One region of the Labrenzia sp. PHM005 genome, then DNA from elsewhere that is predicted to be linked to it. Evidence: riboswitches for the same ligand, from Rfam matches in the RefSeq annotation. Region 1 holds a riboswitch; each other region holds the start of a gene.

What was found. A riboswitch is a leader RNA that binds a small molecule or an ion and turns the genes downstream of it on or off. The one in region 1 is predicted to bind S-adenosylmethionine.
Region 2: linked by a shared signal. The riboswitch ahead of metA (homoserine O-succinyltransferase) and the one ahead of FJ695_RS24840 (O-succinylhomoserine sulfhydrylase) in region 1 are both predicted to bind S-adenosylmethionine.
Region 3: linked by a shared signal. The riboswitch ahead of FJ695_RS26825 (hypothetical protein) and the one ahead of FJ695_RS24840 (O-succinylhomoserine sulfhydrylase) in region 1 are both predicted to bind S-adenosylmethionine.

Annotation. Positions count from the first base shown of each region.
Region 1 is NZ_CP041191.1:5,489,488-5,493,346, reverse strand. Features, by position in the region: gene FJ695_RS24855 (caspase family protein) at 1-140, opposite strand, end outside; gene FJ695_RS24850 (YigZ family protein) at 289-837, opposite strand; gene FJ695_RS24845 (2'-deoxycytidine 5'-triphosphate deaminase) at 1,008-2,144, opposite strand; SAM riboswitch at 2,272-2,351, shown strand; gene FJ695_RS24840 (O-succinylhomoserine sulfhydrylase) at 2,395-3,594, shown strand; gene FJ695_RS24835 (DUF3885 domain-containing protein) at 3,618-3,859, shown strand, end outside.
Region 2 is NZ_CP041191.1:4,481,238-4,485,096, forward strand. Features, by position in the region: gene FJ695_RS20250 (glycerophosphodiester phosphodiesterase family protein) at 1-534, shown strand, start outside; gene FJ695_RS20255 (GNAT family N-acetyltransferase) at 632-1,957, shown strand; SAM-I-IV-variant riboswitch at 2,066-2,183, shown strand; gene metA (homoserine O-succinyltransferase) at 2,218-3,135, shown strand; gene FJ695_RS20265 (aminotransferase class V-fold PLP-dependent enzyme) at 3,174-3,859, opposite strand, start outside.
Region 3 is NZ_CP041191.1:5,923,775-5,927,633, reverse strand. Features, by position in the region: gene FJ695_RS26850 (Crp/Fnr family transcriptional regulator) at 1-47, shown strand, start outside; gene FJ695_RS26845 (Rrf2 family transcriptional regulator) at 44-454, opposite strand; gene FJ695_RS26840 (group III truncated hemoglobin) at 556-1,023, shown strand; gene FJ695_RS26835 (hypothetical protein) at 1,036-1,254, shown strand; gene FJ695_RS26830 (acyl-CoA thioesterase) at 1,486-1,830, shown strand; gene FJ695_RS26825 (hypothetical protein) at 1,831-2,130, opposite strand; SAM-I-IV-variant riboswitch at 2,171-2,296, opposite strand; gene FJ695_RS26820 (ABC transporter ATP-binding protein) at 2,382-3,098, opposite strand; gene FJ695_RS26815 (ABC transporter permease) at 3,100-3,859, opposite strand, start outside.

The DNA.
Region 1 (3,859 bases):
TGTGCAGCGTTGGGCAGTTGGGAGACGTGCTCATAGCGCGAGTTGCCGATGACCAGGGCCACTTTTTCGCCCGAGACTGCAGCCCCTACGGAAAAGAGGGAAATGAGGATCCATAAAACCAGATAGCCGAAACGTCCCACTTGGCCACTCCCACACACGTGACGGTGAGGAGTTTTTGGCACCACACCGCCGATACCTGCCTCGTGTTGTGACAAGAGTATATCACACTGGTTGTAGGGTCAGGTGTTTATCGCAGGCGAAGGTGATGATTAGTTGGCCAGGGTGTGTCTAAATGCGTGCCAGATCATCTTCGGGCCCCTCCACCGTCAGATTTACACCTGTTTCTGTATATTCGCGGGCAACGACACTCAGTCCTAGAATAACGATTTGCCGCTCTAACTCAGAGCTGGACGCAAAATTGGCGCTAACTGTCTTTGTCACAAATTTTTGGAACGGGATCAGCTCTGCATTGCTGATAGCGTCTTGGGCAGCGCCCGAATACGCGCGGGCCAGTCCGCCGCCGCCAAGTTTGGTGCCACCGAAATAGCGGACAATCAAGACCGCGCAGTTGATCAGCTCAGCCCCTTGAAGAACACGCAAAGTCGGCATGCCGGAAGTCCCGGCCGGTTCGCCATCATCTTTGCCGCTTTCTTCAATTCGGCCATCGTCCAGGAGGCGTCGGTGGGCGGTGACGATGTGGTTGGCCTTCTTATGCTCCTTGCGCAACTCCTCCAGCCGGGCTTCGAACTGGCCAACTGGCACAAGAAACGCCAGAAATCGGGATTTCCGGTCCTCCAGAAAACCTTCGAATTCGCGGGTGATGGTTTTGAAGGGCATATTGGCGCGTCATCCCGCACGCAGCGAAAGCGAAGATGCGGGATCGGAGAGCTGAATGGATCGTCTATAATCCGCGCCCATTCGGCCGATAATTTGCGGCCTGCCGATCCCGGGTCGCGCTTCGCTTGCCCAGGATGACATTAGGACGGTTACGCATAATGGAAGGCTGATCACTCAACTGCCCGAAAATGCTTCGACAGCTTCAGTGCCTGGCCCTGGTAGTTAGAGCCGATGCCTTCGCCGTAGAGTGTTGCCGGACGTTCGGCCATATGTTCGTAAACCAGACGCCCAATGGTTTGGCCGTGTTCAACGATAAAGGGCACATCGTGGGAGCGAACTTCCAGAACGGCCCGGGAACCGATGCCGCCTGCGCCTGCATGGCCGAAGCCCGGGTCGAAGAAACCGGCGTAGTGAACGCGGAACTCGCCCACCAGCGGATCGAATGGCACCATTTCAGCCGCATAGTCCGGCGGTACGTGGACCGCTTCCTGGCTGACAAGAATATAGAACGCATCCGGGTCGAGGATCAGTTCGGCGTTCTGGCGCCGGTAGATCGGTTCCCAGAAATCGAGCGGGTCCTGTGCACCGACTTTATCAACATCAATCAAGCCGGAGTGATGTTTGGCGCGATAACCGACCAGGCTGCCAGGGCCGGTGCCTTCCAAATCAATAGACAGCTGCACCCCGCCGCCAATCCGCTCATTGCCACCGCTCATCAGGGTTTCTGCCTGATGGATGTTCTCCAAATCGGCATCCGGGATCAGGGATTGTCCACGCCGGAAGCGGATCTGGCTGAGCCGCGAACCGGAGCGCACCAGGATCGGAAACGTGAGCGGCGAGATTTCGGCATATAGCGGGCCGGTATAGCCAGCTGGTATGGTGTCGAAGGCCTGACCGTTGTCGGTGATGACCCGTGTAAAGACGTCCAGACGGCCGGTCGAGCTTTTCGGATTTGCGGTTGCCGAAATGTCGGTTCGCAGCGCCAGGCTTTCCTGCAAGGGAACGATGTAGACGCACCCCGTCTCAAGAACCGCACCCTCTTGCAGGTCTATTGTGTGCAACTTCAGCTGCTCCAGCCGGTCGGCCACTTTAATGTCCGGACCTGGCAGAAAACTTGCGCGCACCCGGTAAGCAACAGACCCGAGCCGCAGATCCAGGCTGGCCGGTTGAACCTGGCCGGTGACCGGTGGCATTTCAGAGGAAATCTCCTGTGCCGCGAACATGGCGTGAATGACGCGCTCGGGCAAAATCCCGCTGGCCTCAAGCAGCGCGCTTCCGGTGGTGGCTGGGTCCGCTGTAACGTTCATCAATTCATCCTGCACTCGTCGTCTACCGTCCTTAGCGGATGCAGCGGGTCAGGCCAACAGACTTTCTGCTTAGATCGAGGAAATCCTTGGCTCAAGATTGACCAATCCGCCGTTTTCGCTTAAGTGAAAGCCAACTCGTGGTGATTTGGGCCGGCCGGCTTGCAGCCACGTTAAATAAGTCGCTAAATAGGCCGGAGGTGCGAACCCCGGTCTTGAGGCTGGGGTTTTTTCGTTTGGAGCGAATATCGACATGACTGACACCAAGAACACCGCCGGAACCAACTGGCGCCCTGCAACCGCACTCGTTCATGGCGGCACCACCCGTTCACCGTTCGGCGAAACGTCCGAGGCCATGTATCTGACCCAAGGGTTTGTCTATACCGATGCGGAAGCCGCCGAAGCCCGATTCAACGGTGAAGACCCAGGATTTGTCTATTCGCGCTACGCCAATCCGACTGTGGCCATGTTCGAAGACCGCATCAAGATGCTGGAAGGTGCAGAAGCCGCAAGAGCGACCGCGAGCGGCATGGCGGCTGTCAATCTGGCGCTGATGGCATCGGTCAAGGCAGGCGATCATGTGGTCGCCGCCAAGGCGCTCTTCGGGTCTTGCCGCTACATCTGTGAGACTTTGTTGCCGCGCTTTGGTGTTGAAAGCACGCTTGTTGACGGCACCGACATTGAGCAGTGGAAAGCAGCAGTCAAGCCGAACACCCGGGCGCTATTTTTGGAGAGCCCGACCAATCCGACGCTGGAAGTTATTGATATTGCAGCCGTTGCGGAAATTGCCAAGTCGGTCGGCGCGCGTTTGATTGTCGACAATGTGTTTGCGACGCCGATGTTCCAGTCGCCACTTGAGCTGGGCGCGGATGTTGTCGTCTATTCCGCGACCAAACACATTGACGGGCAGGGGCGTTGCCTCGGCGGTGTTGTTTTGTCCGATGAAGAGTGGATCACCGAGGAGGTGATGCCCTTTGTCAAACACACTGGCCCGCATATGAGCCCGTTCAGCGCCTGGGTGCTCTTGAAAGGTCTCGAGACCCTGCCGCTCCGCGTGGCTCAGCAGACAAGCAGCGCCGGTCAGATTGCTGATTTCTTAGCCGGAAAAGCGAAGGTCAAGCAGCTTATTTATCCGGGCCGGGACGACCACCCGCAGGCGGATGTAGCCAAGCGCCAAATGCGCGGCGGTTCGACCATGCTGGCGCTGGAAATCGAAGGCGGCAAGGAGGCGGCCTTCAGGTTTGTCAACGCACTGGACCTCATCAAGATTTCCAACAATCTGGGGGACGCCAAAAGCCTGATTACTCATCCGGCCACGACAACCCACCAGTCGATCGGGGAAGAGGCTCGCGCTGAGCTCGGCATCACCGACGGCATCCTGCGCCTCTCCGTCGGATTGGAAGATCCGCAGGATCTTTTGGAAGACGTTGAGAAGGCCCTGGCGGCGATTTAAGTCGTAACCGGGAGAGTGACCTGTTGTCGAAGAAAACTGCGCAGCAAGAAGTGTACGAACGCTTCCTCGAGGTTTTCGGAATAGAGTGCCTACCAGGCGGTCTGTTCTATCAGTTTGAGCACAGCCTCAGGTTCGAACTAGGTGATCCATTGAGTATGGATCAGCCGATAAGGCGTTTTTTGCAGGCGCATCGAAGATCGGTGAAGATAGCTGAAACGGTGTTCGACAAACCCGACAATCTGTACGCTCTTGTTGTCGGCTATGG
Region 2 (3,859 bases), 1.0 Mb from region 1:
TCCGCAGATCTTGTTAAGCTCCAAATGCTCACCGGTTCAGACCATTTGTGGCTGTTGCAAGACCTTTATGATCTCGTCGATGGCCGTGTTCCGCTGGTTGTCGAAATAAAATCCCTTCTGCGCCGAGATGCCCAGGCCGATTTTGTCCGCCGTGTTGTTGATCAAACAGCGGCATACAAAGGACCGGCCTGTATCAAGACGTTCGATCCGGACATGCTGGCCATCGCAAAAGCTCACAACAGCCAAGTCTTGCGCGGCATTGTCGCCGATGCGGCCCGGCCCGGACCGGATTACACGCGGCACAGCCGCATGGACCGGTTTATCATGCGTCACCTCTTGCACTTCCCGCGCACCAGCCCGCATTTCATCTCCTACAGTGTCAATGATTTGCCGAGCCTTGGCCCGAGTGTGATGAAGACCCTGCTCAAAACACCGATCATGACCTGGACGGTCCGCACGCCCGGACAATGGGAAGTCGCCGAACGGTTCGCGGATCAGATTGTTTTTGAAGGGTTTGATCCGGAAAAGACCTAAACCTATAGGGCAACGCCAACACGCGGCTCTTGCGGTGCACCACAGATGCTCTAAATGGAAAGAAGGGATTGTAATTGCGGCGAGCCGGCACTGAAACATGACGTCATCACCTTCACCGGATAAGGAAAAACCTCATAGCTCAGGTTCCGGTGATGATGGACAGACTTTGTCACTGCGCATCCTATCGTCGCTGGCTGATGTTCCGGCAGACAAATGGGACCAGGTCGCCAACCCTGGATGGCAGCTTACGAGCACGGGCGGATTAACGCCCACGCCAAACTGCACGAATTCCATTGATCTGACTGCAGCGCTCTCTCCAGAAACGGATAATCAATCCAGCAACACCGCCTTCAATCCGTTTCTATCCCACGCTTTTTTGCAGGCGTTGGAAGCCGCTGGTTGCGCCACCCGCCAGACCGGCTGGGTGCCCCGGCACATAATCCTGGAAGATGCGTCTGGGGCCGTTTTTGGCGCGGTTCCGGCCTATCTTAAAAGTCATTCGCAGGGGGAATATGTCTTTGACCACGGCTGGGCGGATGCGTTTTACCGGGCGGGTGGCGACTATTATCCCAAGCTGCAGATCTCTGTGCCGTTTACTCCAGCGACTGGCCGGCGGTTCCTGACCAGTCCGGACATCAACCGAGAGGCCGGTATCCAGGCGCTCGCGGCGGGCCTGGTTCAAGTGTGCCAGCGCACCGGCGCCTCGTCGGTCCACGCAACGTTCCTGACAAAACCGGAATGGGGCACACTCGGAGAACTCGGTTATTTGCAACGCACCGACCAGCAATTTCATTGGGATAACCATGGTTACGAGGACTTTGATCAGTTTTTGAGTGATCTGGCTTCGCGCAAACGCAAGGCGATCAAGAAGGAACGCCGCGAAGCGCAAAGCGTCGACGGCCTTGAAATTGAGTGGGTAACCGGCAGCGGCCTTACAGAAGCGCACTGGGACGCGTTTTACCGCTTTTACATGGACACCGGGTCGCGAAAGTGGGGCAGTCCCTATCTCAACCGGGAGTTCTTTTCACTGATCAACGAGCGGCTGGCTGAACGCATCTTGCTGGTGCTGGCCAAACGGCACGGCCGTTACATTGCTGGCGCCTTGAACTTCATTGGCTCTGAAACACTTTTCGGCCGCCACTGGGGCTGCAATGAACACCACCCCTTTCTGCACTTTGAGCTTTGTTATTACCAGGCCATCGATTTTGCCATCGCGAAGGGCCTCAAACGCGTTGAAGCAGGCGCACAAGGCGCGCACAAGCTGGCTCGCGGATATTTGCCGCAGACCACCTATTCCGCCCACTGGATAGCTCATGAGGGGCTCCATCAGGCCGTTGCAGATTATCTGGAACATGAGCGGCTGGCGGTGGAACGGGAAAACCAGGCATTGGCGGAACAGGCGCCGTTCAGGAAGGAACCGTAACTGTGTTGTCGGGGTTTTCCTTGGGGGCCCCCAAATTTTACTCCAGTCACAACAATGACATTTGCCCGATCAGGGCTTGCCGGATCGGTTTTCTTCGATTACCTAGATTGCCATCATCAAGAGTTGGGACAGATGCCCCACGCCAACCTGCCGATCCGGGCAAGGTGGTTCTTCGAAGAGAAGATGCGGCCCGAGAGCGATCTTAGCGGCAACAAATCGGATCTCAAGAAGGCATCTGTCTCTGGTTACGGGACGTGCAAATGCCGATAAAAATACCAAACAATCTTCCTGGCCGCCCAATTCTGGAATCTGAAGGCGTGATGATCATCCGCGAAGCGGATGCGATCCGGCAGGATATCCGGCCGATTAACATCGGTCTGCTCAACCTGATGCCGAACAAGATCAAAACCGAGACTCAGTTTGCCCGTCTTCTCGGCTCCACGCCCCTGCAGATCGATCTTACTTTGGTGCGCATGACCAACCACGTGGCGCGCAACACGTCGCAAGAGCATTTGTCTGCCTTTTATCAGCCCTGGGAAGAGGTGAAGACCCAAAAATTTGACGGCTTCATCATCACCGGCGCCCCGGTTGAAAAACTGCCCTTTGAGGAAGTCGGCTATTGGCAGGAAATGTGTGACGTTCTGGATTGGACCCAGACCCATGTGCATCGGACCATGACGATTTGCTGGGCAGCTCAAGCAGCCGCCTATCACTTTTATAAGATGCCGAAGTACGCCCGCGATACCAAGGCGACCGGGGTTTACCGCCAGCGGACCCTGGTGCCCGCCTCGCCTTATTTGCGCGGGTTTTCGGACGACTTCTGCCTGCCGGTCTCCCGCTGGACCGAAACCCGGAAAGCCGACATTCCGGCGGAAAGCAATCTTGCAGTGCTGGCCGAGGATGATGAGACCGGCATGTGTCTGCTGGATGACCCGGACCACCGCAGCCTGCACATGTTCAACCACATTGAATATGACACCACGTCGCTAGCGGACGAGTTTGAACGGGACAGCCAGGTGTCGGAGACCCCGATCCGGCCGCAGAACTATTTCCCGGGTGACGACGCAACGCTCGATCCGGTGAACCGCTGGCGGGCTCATGCCCACCTTCTGTTTGGCAACTGGATCAACGAGATGTATCAGACGACTCCGTTCGATCTGGAAAAGATCGGCGAGTAGATTTCTTGGAGCGCCTTTAAGGGCGCTCCATCTTTCGTTCATCCGACGATCTCTGCCTTGGCCTTGGCAATGGCCGCGATCAGCCGGTCGATGTCCTCGTCATTGGTCGCCCAGTTGGAGACGCTGATCCGGAAACCCGTTTTTCCTTGCCAGGTGGCTGGCCCGAACCAGGCTTCGCCGCTGTTTTGAACATGCTCGGTGATCCGGGCACAGGCGTCTTCGTTTTTGGGCAACGTGACAAACACCTGATTGAAATGCACATCGTGCGGTACGGTAAACCCGAGGGCCGATAGATCGCCGGCAATGCGTTTTGCATGACCATGAAACCGGTCGACCATCTCGACAACCCCTGCCCGGCCAAGCGACAGCAGGGCTGCCCAGGTTTCCGCTCCGCGTGCCGAGCGGCTGAATTCCGGAGCACGGTCGGCCGGGTTCGGATCTGCGGCCGGAAGGTAAGACGCGCCGATAGCCATCGACGCCTGCATATCTTCCGGGTGCCTGCACAGCGCAAGACCGGAGTCGTAGGGTGTGTTCAATGTCTTGTGGGAATCGACCACCCAGCTGTCCGCGCCGTCCAATTTCTTCAGTTTGAAACCGGCCTCTTCGGACACCTTTGCCCAAAGACCGAAAGCCCCATCCACATGGAGCCACGCATTGGCAGCCCGGCATTTCTCCGCAAGGCCCTCGAATGGATCAAACGCGCCGGTACAGACGTTGCCTGCTT
Region 3 (3,859 bases), 430 kb from region 1:
ACTGTCTGGAACAGGTCGAATTCCTGGAACAGGCATCCACGCTCTAAATTCTTTTGGTTCCGGCCAGAATTGTATCAAGGGTCTGTGCGTTCAAGCTGTCGAGAAAAGCTTCGGCAGCGTTCGCCATAGCGCCTTTGAGGGCGCAGCGCGGTAAAAACGGGCAAGAGGTTGGCTCGTCTTTCAAACAGGCGACCACCCCCAAATCTGGTTCGATCAACCGGACGACCTCTCCGATCCGGATTTCTTCGGGGCTTTTGGCAATTCGGATCCCGCCGCCACGGCCGCGAGTCGTTTCCAGGTAACCGGCTTTCGCGAGCTGGGCGACGATCTTCATGACATGTGATTTGGCCAGGCCGAGTTGAAGGGTCAATTTATCGACGGTTTGCGGGGCGTCGGATTGGCAGATTGCCATCAGAATTCTCAAGGCAAAATCGCTGGCTTGGCTCAAGCGCATATGGGTCTCTTTAAAACATTCATTTTAGATGTTGATTTTAGCGTGAAGATCTGTCATTTAAAAGATGCATTTGAAATGAATGTTATTAGGGCGCGATGCAGATGGACAATATGAGCGGTGATTGGGATGGCGATGTCTTTCGCGCAGACGATGCGCCAAGCCGTCAATACACTGAAGTGGATCCCGAGACGATCCACATCCTCGTGCATTCATTTTATGGAACAATCCGGTCTCACGCCCGGCTCGGCAAGATTTTCGAAACTCGGCTCGACGGACGTTGGCCGGAACATCTGGCCAAGATGGAGACCTTTTGGCAGTCGGTGCTTTTGAAGAACGGGACTTACAAGGGCAAACCGGTACCGGCGCATTTGAAGCTGAAAGAAGTTGTTAGCTCAGACTATGCGCAATGGTTGAGTGTTTTCAGGCCGGTGACCCGGTCAGTCTTCATTCCGGAGCTTGCAGACGAGATCATCATCATCGCGGAGCGGATCGCGCAGAGCCTTTGGCTTGCCACTTTCGGCATGGCCGGCAGCGAACCGCCTGCGGACCTTTTTTCCAACAAAGCCTGATAGGAGGGGCTCATGTTACCGGCAATCGTTTTGGCTGCTGAAGCCATGGTTGTTGTCTGGTTCACTGTCTTCATCACGATGATGGTGTCCATGTATCTCGATTCCAGATCTTTGCCCTTGCCGAGACTGGACATTGCCGGGCGCACGCTACTGGGCAGCGCCAAACTGGCGTTTGCGGTGGGTATGCTCGCACTTGCCGGTCTTACGATTTTCGAATTGCCGGTTTCCTGAGCGAAAGGAGTAAAACGATGAACCGTTCGAATTGGATCCATCGGGGACTGCCAGTGTTGCTGATCTGGGTTGCCGCGCCTATGCCGCTCTGGATTATGGCGATCCTGATGCTGATTATCTAAACGGAAACATTGTCTTTCGAAGTGGTTGGTCTAGTCTTTCGGACGGAAATGACGAGGAGTGACCGCATTGAGTGAAGAACAGCCGTACGGCGAACTAACCCTGCGCACCATGGCTATGCCAGCAGATACCAACGCCAATGGCGATATTTTTGGCGGCTGGGTTCTGTCGCAAATGGACTTGGCGGGCGGGATTGCGGCCGGACAACGGGCGTCAAGTCGTGTGGTGACCATCGCGGTCGATAAGATGAAATTCATCCGGCCCGTGCATGTCGGAGATGTCTTGTGCATCTACACCAGCGTTGGCCGGGTCGGCACCAGCTCCATGGAAATCAAGCTGGAGGCTTGGGCGCTCCGGCATCGCTTCGGCGGACGCGAGAAGGTAACGGAAGCCATCTTCACCATGGTTGCCGTCGACGAAAACGGCAAACCACGTCCCGTTCCCAAAGAGGGTTGATTAGACCGCTTGATCATCCCGGCGGTATAAGAGGTCCGCAAACAGCTCCTCGTCAACCGCACATATGCAGCCGTTCGCCCAGAGCCGCAGCAGCGCTTGCAAGCGGTTGACGCGTTCGGGCTGGGAGAGCGGTTGTTTGTGACACGGCAGGCCGCCATAAATCCGAATGGTTTTTAAGCGTGCTAGAACACAGTCTTCTGCCGTTTGTTGCCAGATACGCGACGCTGAACATTCGGCGTCGCCAACAGTGTCAGATTCGATCAATTCAGCCACTTGTCCGGCCAAAGCATCTTGAAACAATTAATCCTCCATCGGTTGCCCGAGGAGGACTGGCGCAAGAAAACAACCGCTTCGTTGCTGAGGAGCCCCTTTTTGAGTGTCTCTCCAGCCGCATCCCTGTTGCGGAAACCACCTTGCCCGGTCTGGCAGGTTGGCGAGGGCGCCAGCCCTTCTCTTGATGATGGCGCGCTTATGCCATGAGTTTTGTCCTTTGGCAACCGGGCGGGAGACGTCCGCCTTCCCTTTAGGCATGTAATCCTATGCGAGCGGGTCTATTGGTCGCGGTCATAATCGATCTTGCCGTCGACGAGATGGATCCGGCGTTGCATCCGTCCTGCGATATCCATGTCGTGGGTGACGGCAACGACGGTGGTTTGCTGTTCTTCGACAATTGATTGCAGAGAGGCAAACACCTGTTCGGTGGCAGCGGAATCCAGACTGCCAGTTGGCTCATCCGCAAGGATCAGATCCGGAGCATTGGCGAGCGCCCTGGCAACAGCCACCCTCTGGCGCTGCCCGCCCGATAACTGCGCGGGCCGCCTGTGCAGGAAATCCGCCAGTCCCAGCGCTTCCAAAAGTCCAGCAGCCCGATCCTTCTGGTTGGATGCGGAGAGGGCGCCAAGCTTCTGCATCGGGATCAGGACATTTTCCAGGGCCGTGAATTCCGGCAGGAGAAAATGAAACTGGAAGACAAAACCGATCTTCTCCAGCCGCAATTGGGCGTGGTCGGATTTTGAAAGATCGTGAGTTTTGCGGCCGCCAATCAGCACTTCGCCGGATGTCGGCCGGTCCAGAAGGCCAAGCAGATAGAGCAGCGACGATTTTCCGGAACCCGACGGCCCGGTGATCGCGACAAACTCGGCAGCGCCAACAGACATCGAAATATCTTCGACCAGCGTCACGGGAACAACTGCCGGCAGGATGCGCGTCAGGTTCCTCGTTTCCAGAAGCGGGGGAGGCGCAGTTTCCAGTATCTTGCCGCCGCTCATCTCAGGTCGCACCCCTGATGATGTCGACCGGATTGAGCGCCGCTGCTTTCCGCGCAGGCACAAATCCAGCTACCCCGGCAGACACCAGCGCCAAGGCGCTGGCGATCAGATAATGCAGATAAGAAAAATGGATCGGCAGACGGGTCATCTCAATGTCGGTGGTGACTTCGAATTTCACCGTTGCCAGGTAACTCGACAGACCAAAGCCGAGCGCCGAACCTGCAAGCGCGCCAAGTATGCCGATCACCAGCCCTTCAAGCACGAAAATCTGCTGAATGTCAGTTTCCGGAAATCCGAGGGATTTCAAGATGGCAATGTCTTTGGCCTTCTCATGAACGATGGTGGAGATGATGTTGTAAATCCCGAATCCGGCTACCAGCAGAATGCCGCCGACCGCGGTGTACATGATGATGTTGCGGATGAAGAACGCCTCCATCAGGCCCTCATTGGCTTCCTCCCAAGAGATTGCCTTGAAGCCGAGCTGGCGTTCCGCCCGGGCCGCGACATCGACAGATTGTTTGATGTTGTCCAACCGGATGGTGATGCTGTTGATGATGTCGGGTTTTTCCAAAAGGATCTGAACCGCTTTCAGTGGGGCATAGGCGAGCCCTTCATCGCTGGTCGTGATGCCCGTGTGAAACAGGCCGACGATCTTGAAACGTTTCGCGACCCCATTTGCCGAGGTCAGTGTAACCGTGTCCCCGAGATCTGCGCCCAGACGGTTTGCGGCCTTATCGCCAAGAACTAGGCCATTGGACGTT